2 linked regions of the Geminicoccus roseus DSM 18922 genome follow. The protein of the gene in region 1 binds, or shares a complex with, the protein of each later gene. Links are inferred from orthologs where the notes say so. Each region holds a gene or a part of one and is shown on either strand. Other genes may lie near its edges.

The links. Proteins that work in one complex are often made in the same cells at the same time.
Region 2: the proteins of GEMRO_RS0118265 (region 1) and pnp are in contact, whole or in part, in a cryo-EM structure (PDB 9QH0), measured with the Escherichia coli proteins. The link is inferred for Geminicoccus roseus DSM 18922 from one-to-one orthologs.

What each region holds. Positions count from the first base shown.
Region 1 is NZ_KE386572.1:3,662,306-3,666,167, reverse strand. What follows is about bases 312-3,597. They hold GEMRO_RS0118265 (Rne/Rng family ribonuclease), read right to left. Parts: upstream 3,206-3,597; coding sequence 512-3,205; downstream 312-511. Other genes in these bases: GEMRO_RS30420 (pyridoxal phosphate-dependent aminotransferase), read left to right, coding at 312-525. Outside these bases: more of GEMRO_RS30420, read left to right, coding at 1-311; GEMRO_RS0118260 (N-acetylmuramoyl-L-alanine amidase family protein), read left to right, coding at 3,655-3,862. UniProt on the Escherichia coli protein: Endoribonuclease that plays a central role in RNA processing and decay. Required for the maturation of 5S and 16S rRNAs and the majority of tRNAs. Also involved in the degradation of most mRNAs.
Region 2 is NZ_KE386572.1:3,786,576-3,789,814, forward strand. The notes cover bases 289-3,239. They hold pnp (polyribonucleotide nucleotidyltransferase), read right to left. Parts: upstream 2,915-3,239; coding sequence 662-2,914; downstream 289-661. Other genes in these bases: GEMRO_RS0118860 (NAD(P)H-dependent flavin oxidoreductase), read right to left, coding at 289-456; rpsO (30S ribosomal protein S15), read right to left, coding at 3,122-3,239. In the rest of the region: more of GEMRO_RS0118860, read right to left, coding at 1-288. UniProt on the Escherichia coli protein: Involved in mRNA degradation. Catalyzes the phosphorolysis of single-stranded polyribonucleotides processively in the 3'- to 5'-direction. Also involved, along with RNase II, in tRNA processing.

The DNA.
Region 1 (3,862 bases):
GTCGAGCCGGAGGCGGTCGTCGTCAACAGCTTCTCGAAATTCTGGTCGATGACCGGCTGGCGAGTCGGCTGGCTGGTGCTGCCCGAACCCCTGGTCCGCCCGGTCGAGCGCCTGGCGCAGAACCTGTTCATCTCCACCCCGACCATCGCGCAGATCGCGGCGGCCGCAGCCTTGGACGCCGACGAGGAGCTGCGCCCGCGGGTGCAGACCTACCGGCACAACCGCGACATCCTCAAGAACGCCATGGCCGCGATCGGGCTGGACCGGATCGCGCCGCCGGACGGGGCATTCTATCTGTGGATCGACATCCGCGCCACCGGGCTGCCGGCCGGCACGCTGGCCAGCCGGCTGCTGCACGAGGCCCATGTCGCCGTCACCCCGGGCATGGATTTCGACCCGGTGGACGGCCAGCACTGGATCCGGCTGTCGTTCGCCGGCCCCACCGAGCGGATCCGGCTCGGGGCGGAGCGGCTGCAGGCCGCCCTCGCCCCGATCCTGGACCGGCCTGGCCTCAGCTCCCGGTAAGCCGGTTCCACCAGCCGCGCCGCACCGGACGGGCCGGCGCCTCGGCGGCAGCCGGCTCGGGAGCGGCCGGCTCGGGAGCGGCCGGCTCGTTCGCGGGCTCGGGCGCCGGCTGCGCGGCCGGCTCCGGAGCGGCGGGAGCCGGCGTGGCCGGCGCCTCGCTCGCTGCCGGTGCAGTCTCGGCCGGCGCGGGCGCCGCCTCGGCCTCGGCAGGCTGGGCCTTGGGCGCGGCCGCCTTCTTGGCCGGGGCGCGGCGACGCTTCGGCTTTTCCTCGGCCTCCGGTGCCGCCGCCTCGGCCGCGGCGGGCGCCGCCTTGGCGCGCGAGCGGGCCGGCGCCTTCTTGGCCTTGGCCGCAGGCTTGGCCGGGGCCTCCTCGGCCGCCTCGGCGACCGGCTTCTTGGCCCGGCTGCGCCGCTTCGGCTTTTCCGGGGCGGGCGCCTCGGCCGGCGCCTCCTCGGCAGCCGCGACCTCTTCGGCCGCGTCCTCCTCGTCGCTCACCTCGACCTGCGGGACCTCGACCGGCAGCGGCGCCACCAGCTCGGCCGGCAGCGGCACCACCGGGCTGTCGGCCGGCACCTGGTCGGGCACGGCCTCGGCCGGCTGCGGCGCGGCGAAGGACGCCGGCTCGGCCACCGCCTCGCCCTCGCCTTCCTCGTCGCCCTCGTCGCCGGAATCGTCGAGGTTCTGCTCGGCGCCGAACTGCTGCTCGCCGCCGCGATCGCCGCCACGACGGCGACGACGGCGCCGGCGGCGGCGCTTCTTGCCGCCGTCCTCGCCGTCCTCGGCGGACGGCGCCGCCGCGACCGGGGCGGCCATGGCCTCGTCCGGCGCGTCCTCGGCGCCCTCGGCCGCCTCGACCGGCTCGCGATAGGCCGGCTGCTCGATTGCCGGGGCTTCCGCCGCACGGTCCTCGGTGCGCTCGTCGCGACGGCCGCGGCGATCGCCGCGCCGGCCGCGACGGCCCTCGCCGCGGCGCTCGTCGCCGCCACGGCTGGCGGGACGCTCGACCAGCTCCTCGTCCTCGTCTTCGATCTCCGGCTCCTCGGCCGGCTCCTCCTCCAGGACCGGTGCCGCCACCGGGGCCGGCACGTCGATCGGCTTCTCGCGCCGCTCCAGGCGCTCCACGCCGATCTCGCCCGGGATCATCTGGTCGTCGCTGTCGACGAACACCCGCATCTGGTAGCGCTGCTCCATGCGGAACAGGGCGTCGCGCTTCTGGTTGAGCAGGTAGTAGGCGGCACTGCCCGGCACCACCACGCGCATCACCGCGGTCTCGCCGGCGATGCCGACCTCCTGGATGCGGCGCAGCGCGTGCAGGGCGCAGGATTCGGTGGAGCGGACCACGCCCAGGCCATGGCAGACCGGGCAGGTCTGGGTCGACAGCTCCTGCAGCGACGGGCGCATCCGCTGGCGCGACAGCTCCAGCAGGCCGAACTGGCTGATCTTGCCGATCTGCAGCCGGGCGCGGTCCATCTTCAGCGCGTCGCGCAGCCGGCGCTCGACCTGGCGCTCATGGCGCTGGTCGGCCATGTCGATGAAGTCGATCACGATCAGGCCGGCCAGGTCGCGCAGCCGCATCTGGCGCGCCACCTCGTCGGCGGCCTCCAGGTTGGTCTTGAGCGCGGTCTCGTCGATATGCCGCTCGCGGGTGGCGCGCCCGGAATTGACGTCGATCGCGGTGAGCGCCTCGGTGGTGTGGATCACGATCGTGCCGCCCGACGGCAGCTCGACCTTGGGCAGGTGCATCGCGTCCAGCTGGTCCTCGACGCCGTGGCGGAAGAACAGCGGCACCTCGTCGCGATACTGCTTCACCCGGCGCGAGCGCGACGGCATCAGCATGGTCATGATGCGCTTGGCCTGCTTGTAGGCCTCGTCGCCCTCGACCAGCACTTCCTCGATGTCGCGGCTGTAGAGGTCGCGCATCGCCCGCTTCACGAGGTCGCCTTCCTCGTAGATCAGGGACGGCGCCATGCTCTTGAGCGTGGTCTCGCGGATGTCCTCCCACTGGCGCAGGAGATATTCGTAGTCGCGGCGGATCTCGGCCTTGGTCCGCTCCTGGCCGGCGGTGCGGATGATCAGGCCCATGCCCTTCGGCACGTCCAGTTCCGCGGCGGCTTCCTTGAGGCGCTTGCGGTCCTCGGCGTCCTCGATCTTGCGGCTGATCCCGCCGCCGCGCGGGGTGTTGGGCATCAGCACGCAGTAGCGGCCGGCCAGCGACAGGTAGGTGGTCAGCGCCGCGCCCTTGGTGCCGCGCTCCTCCTTGACGACCTGCACCAGCATGATCTGCCGGCGCTTGATCACTTCCTGGATCTTGTAGCTGCGCAGCAGGCGCGCGCGCTTGCGGGCCAGATCGGCGTCGTCGTCGTCGTCGTCCGAGCCGTTGGCGTCGTCCTCGTCGGCGCGCGCCACCTCGTCGAGCATGGCGCGGTCGGCCTGCGGGATCTGGAAGTAGTCCGGATGGATCTCGGAAAAGGCCAAGAAGCCGTGCCGGTTGCCGCCATACTCGATGAAGGCCGCCTGGAGCGAGGGCTCCACGCGCGTCACCTTCGCGAGATAGACATTGCCCTTGATCTGCTTCTTGGTGGACGATTCAAAATCGAAATCGACCAATTGCTCGTCATTGAGAACGACGACCCGGGTCTCCTCCGGGTGGCCCGCATCGATCAACATACGTCGCGTCATCGAGTGGAATCTCCGCACGCATCCGGCGCGGCGCGCGCGCGCTTCCGCCAGGCACATGCTGTTCTAGGTCCGCGCGCCGACCGGCGCGCGAAACGGGTTGGCTCGCGGGCGGCGCCGCCTGCGAGACGAGGGGGGCCACGCTGTTCCGAGCCGACGAATCGACCATCGCACTTCTGCGGGGTTCGTCGTACGGCTGGCTTCCAACGTGGTGCATTGCGTTCAGGAAATGAGGGCCGACCCGGGAGTGCTCCAGCGGGTGAGCCTGTTGGTTGAGATGCGGCGGGATCGGCGCTATCCGAAGCATCGGGCTGCAAGCGATCGCAGGCCACGACGAACGGCACCGGATCCGCTCACACGCACGGGACTATAGAACCATCGATCCGCTGTCTCAATCACCAAGACATTGGACGGACATCGGAAGCGCAAGATGCGCCCCGGTACGTGTAAAAATGCTGGCGACGCTGGGTTTCATCCTGGCCTTGCTCGCGTTCGTCCTGGCCGCGCTTCCGGTCCAGGCCGCGGAGACCCGGATCTCCGGCCTGCGCTTTGGCATGCGCGACGCCCAGACGCGGATCGTTCTCGACCTGGACGCGAATGTCCCCACCGAGACCAACCTGTCGCCGGACCGCACCCAGCTCGAGGTGATCGTGCCGCAGG
Region 2 (3,239 bases), 120 kb from region 1 along the record:
GTTGACCTCGTGCTTCGCGCAGATCTCGGCCAGCCGGTAGGGCATCCCCGCCCCGCAGGTGACGCCGTGGATCAGGCCCTTGGCGCCTTCCAGCACCCCGGTCAGGACCCGCTCGCAGCCGCCCATCTCCCAGAGCACGTTGAGGTGGATGCGGCCCTCGCCGTTGCGCAGCTCATGCGCGATCCGCGCCTGGCTGATGGCGCCCCTGGTGGAATACTCCACCAGTTCCTCGTGGCGCGCCTGGCGGTCGCGGCCCTTGTAGATGAGCGGGACGTACTCGCCGTTGTCGTCGATGAGGTCGGCATTCACGCCGGAGATCGTGCCGACACCGCCGGCCGCCGCCCAGGCGCCGGCACTGGTGCCGTTGGATGCGGCCACGCCTTTGCCGCCTTCCACCAGCGGCCATACCGACGCTCCGGACAGGAACATCGGCTCGACGATCGAAGCTGCGGTCATCTAACGCCTACCTGGGATCTTTCGGCCTGCTCTTGCCATCCTGCCACAATTCGGGCGCCACGCCTCGAACTATGCGGGTCCGGAGCGCCATGAGCGCTCTCGGCCATGTGAGCAGCAATGATAGTATGGAGATGGAGCGGCCCGGCAACAAGACAAGCCGGTCACCATGCGTGGCCGACCGGATCGGATCACCGGGCCCCGTCCATCAGTCGTCGCGGGAGCGGCGCGGGCGGTCGTCGCCGCCGCGGCGGCGGAAGCCGCCTTCGCGCTCGCCACCACGATCAGGGCGATCACCGCCCGAGCGCTCGCCGCGGTCCGGACGGTATTCGCCGTCATCCTCGCGCCGCGGGCGACGCTCGACCTCGATGCGCTCGCCGGTCTCCTGGTCGACGGCACGCATCGACAGCTTGACCTTGCCGCGATCGTCGATCGCCAGGATCACCACCTTGACCTGGTCGCCCTCCTTGAGGACGTCGGTCACCTTGGCGATCCGCTCGTTCTTGATCTCGGAGATGTGCAGGAGACCGTCATGGTTGCCCATGAAGTTCACGAACGCTCCGAAATCGACGATCCGGACGACCTTGCCGTTGTAGATCGCGCCGATCTCCGGCGTCGCGGTCAGCCCGCGCACCCAGTCGACCGCCTGCTGGCCCTTGACCGCGTCGGAGGAGGCGATCTTGACGGTGCCGTCGTCGCTGATGTCGATCTTGGCGCCGGTGACCTCGCAGATCTCGCGGATCATCTTGCCGCCCGGCCCGATCACCGCGCCGATCTTGTCGGTCGGGATCTGGATCTGCACGACCCTCGGCACGGTGTCGCGCATCTCCTCGCGGACCTGCCCGATCCCCTTGGCCATCTCGCCCAGGATGTGCAGCCGGCCACCCTTCGCCTGCTCCAAGGCGATCTTCATGATCTCCTCGGTGATGCCGGCGATCTTGATGTCCATCTGCAGCGCGGTCACGCCGGCATCGGTGCCCGCGACCTTGAAGTCCATGTCGCCGAGATGGTCCTCGTCGCCCAGGATGTCGGAAAGCACCGCGAAGCGCTCGCCTTCCTTGATCAGGCCCATCGCGATGCCGGCCACCGGCCGCGCCAGCGGCACGCCCGCGTCCATCATCGCCAGCGACGCGCCGCAGACCGACGCCATCGAGGACGAGCCGTTGCTCTCGGTGATCTCCGAGACCACGCGGATCGTGTAGGGGAACTGGTCCTTGGCCGGCAGGACCGGGTGCGTCGCGCGCCAGGCCAGCTTGCCATGGCCGATCTCGCGGCGTCCGGGCGACCCCATGCGGCCGGTCTCGCCCACCGAGTAAGGCGGGAAGTTGTAGTGCAGCATGTAATGGTTGCGCGAATCGCCGGTCAGGTCGTCGACGATCTGCTCGTCCTGGCCGGTGCCGAGCGTGGCGACCACGATCGCCTGGGTCTCGCCGCGGGTGAACAGCGCCGATCCGTGGACGCGCGGCAGGACGCCGACTTCCGCGGAGATCGGGCGGACGGTGACGAGGTCACGCCCGTCGATGCGCTGCTTGGTGTCGAGGATGCTGCCGCGGACGATCTTGGCCTCGAGATCCTTGAACAGGCTCTTGAGCTGCGCCTTCTGGTCGATGTCGGCGTCCGGCCACTGCGCCGCGATCTTGGCGCGGGCGGCGGCGACCTTCTCGTGGCGGGCCTGCTTGCCCTTCTCGGAGTAGGCGGCGCGCAGGTCGGCGGCGACCAGCTTCTCGAGCTCCGAGGACAGGGCGGCGTTGTCCGCCTCGACCAAGTCCCAGGGCTCCTTGGCGCACTGCTCGGCGAACGAGATGATCAGGTCGATGATCGCCTGCATCTCCTGGTGGCCGCGCATCACGGCGCCCAGCATGACCTCCTCGGACAGCTCCTTGGCTTCCGATTCGACCATCATCACCGCGTCGGAGGTGCCGGCGACGACCAGGTCGAGCTCGGAGGTCTTCAGCTGCTCGACGGTCGGGTTCACGATATAGGCGCCGTCGGCATAGCCGATCTTGGCGGCCGCGATCGGGCCCAGGAACGGCACGCCGGAAATGGTGAGCGCCGCGGACGCGCCGATCATCGAGATGATGTCGGTGTCGGTCTCGCCGTCATGCGCCAGCACGGTGCAGACGACCTGGATCTCGTTCTTGAACTCGGCCGGGAACAGCGGGCGGATCGGCCGGTCGATGAGACGACAGAGCAGCGTCTCCTTTTCCGACGGCCGGCCCTCGCGCTTGAAGAAGCCGCCCGGGATCTTGCCCGCGGCGAAGGCCTTCTCCTGGTAATTCACGGTCAGCGGGAAGAAATCCTGACCGGGCTTCTTCTCTTTCGCTGCGACAACCGTGCAGAGCACGACGGTCTCGCCATGGGTGGCCAGCACCGCGCCGTCCGCCTGGCGGGCGATCTTGCCGCTTTCCAGCGAGATCGGCTTGCCGGCCCAGGTCGTCGATTTGCGGGTAAGGTTGAACATATCCCCAATTTCCCTTCGTCGCCCCGAACCGTCACGTTCGGCCGGGGTCTACTCCCGCCATCCGGCATCCATACACGTAGCTGGATGGGGGAGGGCCGGGCCGTCCGCACCTCGCAGAACAGCCCGCCTCCGGCGGCTCCCGTCCTCCCGGGTGAACCCGGGGGAACGAGAGCGCCGGACGCAGTGGCGCCTAGCTGGCGCCTGCAATCACTTGCGCAGGCCGAGACGCTCGATGAGCGCCTTGTAGCGGTTCACGTCCTTCTTCTTCAGATAGTCGAGAAGGCTGCGCCGCTGGCCGACCATCATGAGGAGACCACGACGGGAA